DNA from 2 places in the Quadrisphaera sp. DVD1 genome. Region 1 is predicted to be linked to the other one. Evidence: riboswitches for the same ligand, from Rfam matches in the RefSeq annotation. Region 1 holds a riboswitch; the other holds the start of a gene.
What was found. Region 1 has a riboswitch for S-adenosylmethionine ahead of acs (acetate--CoA ligase). Riboswitches for the same ligand answer to the same signal wherever they lie in the genome.
Positions count from the first base shown of each region.

Region 2: another riboswitch for S-adenosylmethionine. It lies ahead of AC5FZL_RS14245 (cysteine dioxygenase); the one in region 1 lies ahead of acs (acetate--CoA ligase).

Region 1 covers NZ_JBZYWI010000024.1:9,092-11,283, forward strand. Annotated here, with positions in the region: gene AC5FZL_RS04560 (four-carbon acid sugar kinase family protein) at 1-1,014, shown strand, start outside; SAM riboswitch class I at 1,047-1,136, shown strand; gene acs (acetate--CoA ligase) at 1,130-2,192, shown strand, end outside.
Region 2 covers NZ_JBZYWI010000154.1:1,949-4,140, reverse strand. Annotated here, with positions in the region: gene AC5FZL_RS14255 (ATP-binding protein) at 1-321, shown strand, start outside; gene AC5FZL_RS14250 (DedA family protein) at 318-998, shown strand; SAM riboswitch class I at 1,071-1,165, shown strand; gene AC5FZL_RS14245 (cysteine dioxygenase) at 1,170-1,610, shown strand; gene AC5FZL_RS14240 (PAS domain-containing protein) at 1,703-2,192, shown strand, end outside.

The DNA of each region.
Region 1 (2,192 bases):
GCGTACCTCGAGGCGGGCCGCCTGACCGCAGGCGACGTCCACTGGGCGCGCGTGCAGGGCGAGCTGGTGCCCGTCGGCGAGACCGAGTTCGCCCGCGACGCGACCTTCGGGTACGCCGCCTCGGACCTGCGCGCGTTCGTGGCCGAGCGCAGCCGCGCCGGCGGGGGCGCCCTGCGGGCCGAGGACGTCGTCAGCATCGGCCTGGACGACGTCCGCCTCGGCGGGCCGGAGCGGGTCGCCGAGATCCTCTCCGGGGTCACCGGCGGGCGGTTCGTCGTCGTCAACGCCACCGAGTACTCCGACCTCGAGGTCGTGGTCCTCGGCCTGCTGGAGGCCGAGGCGGCCGGGCGCTCCTTCCTGCACCGCACCGGTCCGTCCTTCGTGCGCGCGCTGGCCGGGATCGAGCCGCAGGAGCCGCTGTCGGCGGAGCAGGTCTGGAGCGGGCGGGCGGCGCGGGCCGGCTCCGCCCACGGCCTCGTCGTGGTCGGCTCGCACGTCGGGCTGAGCAGCCGGCAGGTGGAGGGCGCGCGGGCGCGCGGCGGCTTCACCGAGGTCGAGCTCGACGTGCGGCGCCTGGCCGACGCCGAGCAGCGCGACGCCCACGTCGCGGAGGCCACCGACCGCGTGGTCGCGGCCCTGGCGTCCACCGACGTGCTGCTGTACACCAGCCGCGCGCTGCTGCGGGGCGCCGACGCGGACGCCAGCCTGGCGATCGCCCGCGCCACCTCCGCCGCGGTCGTGCAGGTGGTCCGGGGCGCGCTGGCGGCCCGGCCCGCGTGGGTCGTCGGCAAGGGCGGCATCACCTCCCACGACGTCGCGGTGCGCGGGCTCGGCATCCGCCGCGCGACCGTCCTGGGGCAGCTCCTGCCGGGGCAGGTGTCGGTGTTCGAGCCGGTCGAGGCCGCGCCCGAGGTGGTGGGCACCCCCTACGTCGTCTTCGCCGGCAACGTGGGCGACGAGCAGACGCTGGCGCACGTCGTCGACGTGATGCGGGGCGGTCCCGGCGCGGTTTGACACGCTCGGACGCGCTCGGGTTCACTTCGATCCGACCATCCCGAGCGGCTGAGAGACCTGGCTCCGCGACGCCGCAGCAACCACCCCGCAGGGGCCGGTGCTACCGCCAGGACCGATGGAGGAACACCGCGCTCGCCGCGGCCGCTCCCCTCGCACGCCCTCCGAGGAGCCGACCGTTTCCACCGACCTGCCCACCGACCTGCCCACCGACCTGCCCAGCAGCGACCAGCCGCACCTGACCACCCTGCTCGACGAGCAGCGCCGCTTCCCCCCGCCGCCGGAGCTCGCCGCGAGCGCCAACCTCGGCGCGGAGGCCTACGCGAGGGCGGCCGCCGACCCGCTGGCCTTCTGGGCCGAGCAGGCCGGCCAGCTCACGTGGGACACCCCCTGGCACACGGTGCTCGACTGGCGGCCCGCCACGCCCGGCGCGGACGGCGAGCTCAGCGTCCCGGCCGCGCAGTGGTTCCTCGGCGGCCGGCTCAACGCGGCCGTCAACTGCCTCGACCGGCACGTGGACGCCGGCCGCGGGGGCAAGGTCGCCCTGCACTTCGAGGGCGAGCCCGGTGACCGGCGCACCTACACCTACGCGCAGCTGCTGGCGGAGGTCTCCCGCGCCGCCAACGCCCTGACCGACCTCGGGGTCGGGCCGGGCGACCGCGTGGTGATCTACATGCCGGTGATCCCCGAGACCCTCATCGCCACCCTCGCCGTCGCCCGGATCGGGGCCGTGCACTCGCTGGTCTTCGGCGGCTTCTCCGCCGAGGCGCTGCGGTTCCGGGTCGCCGACACGGGCGCCAAGGTCGTCGTGGCCACCGACGGGCAGTTCCGGCGCGGCCGCGCGGTCGGCGTCAAGGCCGCCGTGGACGAGGCGGTGGCCGGCCTGGACCACGTCGAGCACGTGCTCGTCGTCCGCCGCACCGGCGACGCGCTCGCCGAGCCCGCGCCGTGGACGCCGGGGCGCGACGTGTGGTGGCACGAGAGCGTGGCCGTCGCCGAGCCCGTCCACGAGCCGGAGGCGTTCGACGCCGAGCACCCGCTGTTCGTCATCTACACGTCGGGGTCCACCGGGCGGCCCAAGGGGCTGCTGCACACCACCGGCGGCTACCTCACGCACGCGCGCTACGCGCACTGGGCGCACTTCGACGCCAAGCCCGAGACCGACGTCCACTGGTGCACCG
Region 2 (2,192 bases), on a different contig from region 1:
CACCTGCGCGCGGTGATGGCCGAGGCCGCCCTGGACGACGCCATCGCCTTCCCACTGCTGGTGGCCGTCAGCGAGGGCGTGACCAACGCGATCGAGCACGCCCAGGACCCGACCCGGCCGGTGGTCGACGTGGCCATCGACGTCGAGGAGCACGAGCTGACGATCACCATCCGCGACCACGGCACCTGGCGGCCCCGCACCCCGAGCATGGACCGCGGCCACGGGTCGGCGCTCATGGCCGCGGCGGGGCAGGTGACCGTGGTGCCCGGGCCCGACGGCACCACGGTGACCCTGCGGCGGCGCCTGGACGGCCGCGCGTGACCGTCGCCGCGGTGCGGGCGGCCACGGGGGAGGGCTCGACCGGGCTGACCGGGCTGTCCGGCTGGGTGGCGGACGTCATGGCGGCGCTGGGTGCTCCCGGCGTCGGCCTCATGACGCTGCTGGAGACGGTCTTCCCGCCGATCCCCAGCGAGGTGGTCCTGCCGCTCGGCGGCTTCCTGGCCCAGCAGGGCCGGATGGGCCTCGTCGCCGTGCTCGTGGCCGCCACGCTCGGCTCGGTCCTCGGGGCGCTGCTGCTCTACGGCGTCGCCCGCCGGATCGGCCAGCGCCGCGCGGTGGCCCTGCTCGCCAGGATGCCGCTCGTGGACGCCGAGGACGCCGACGCCGCGACCGCCTGGTTCGTCCGGCACGGCCGGTCGGCGGTGTTCTTCGGGCGCCTGGTCCCCGGCGTCCGCAGCCTCATCTCGCTGCCCGCCGGGGCCGCGCAGATGCCGGTGGGCAGCTTCCTCCTCTACACGACCGCCGGCAGCCTCCTGTGGAACGCGCTGCTCATCGGCGCCGGCTACGCCCTCGGCACCCAGTGGGAGGCCGTGGAGGGGTACGCGGGGCTCCTCGACCGCGTCGTCATCGCCGCCGTGGTGGCGGTCGTCGCCTGGCTCGTCGTGCGCCGGGTCCGCAAGCACCGCGCCGCGCGCGGCGGGTCGTCCCCGGCCGGCTGAGCCTCCGGCCGCGGCACGGGTGCTCGCGGCGGTCCTGGTGCCGCAGCGGCGTCAGCCGCTACTGTGCGTCGCACGCCATCCAGAGCGGCTGAGAGACCTGGCTCGTCGACGCCGCAGCAACCCCCCGCCACCGCGGGCGCGGGTGCTACCGCCAGGACCGATGGAGGAGCCGTGAGCACTGCCGTGATCCCTGCCGCCCAGCCCGACCCGCCGCCCGCCGTCGCCCCGCCGGTGCGCCTCCTGGTGGGCCTGGCCCACGACCTCGCGGCGGCCAGCGCCCGCTGGGAGCCGCTGCTGCGCTTCGACGCCGAGCGGCGCTTCTCGACCCGGCTGCCCGGACCCGAGGGCGTGGAGGTGTGGCTGGCGACGTGGCTGCCCGGCCAGCGCAGCGACCTCCACGACCACGGCCGGACGGCGGCGGCCCTGACCGTCGTGCGCGGCGCCCTGCTGGAGCACCGGGTGGCGGCCGGGCAGGACCTGGCCCCGCTGGAGCTGGGCCCCGGCGCGGTGGCCGTGCTCGCGCCCGGCGTCCTGCACCGCGTCGCCAACGCGGGGACGGTGCCGGCCGTGAGCATCCACGTGCGGACCACCGCGCGGGCCCCGCTGCCCTGAGCCGCGGCGCGCGACGGGACGCGCCAGGACGCGCCTGGACGCGACGGGGCGCGGAGGTCAAGGTGCGGCCCCGGCGTGCCGAGGGGAACCGGGTGACCGGACCGAGTCCCGCCCCCGCCCCCGCCCCCCAGGCCGGCCCCGTGCCGCCGGAGGTGCTCGCCGGCGTGCTGGCCGCCGTCCCCACGGGCGTCTGCGTGGTCGACGCCCGCGCGCCGGGCCTGCCGCTCGTGCACGTCAACCCGGCCTGGGAGCGCCTCACCGGCGTCCGGGCCGAGGACGCGCTCGGCCGCGGCCCGGGGTTCCTCCAGTGCGCGGAGACCGACCCGGCGGCGGTCCGCGCGCTCGGCGAGGCGGTGCGCGCCGGGCGCCCGACCCGCGCCGTGCTGCTCAACGCGCGCCCGGACGGCAGCCGCTGGTGGAACGAGCTGAACCTGGCGCCGGTCCACGACGCGGACGGCGTCCTCACGCACCTGCTCGGCTTCAGCACCGACGCCACCGCGCGCGTGGAGGCCGAGGTGCGGCTGTCGCGGCTGGCCACCGGGCCGCTGGAGGACCTCCCGCACCGCGGCCGCCTCGTGGAGT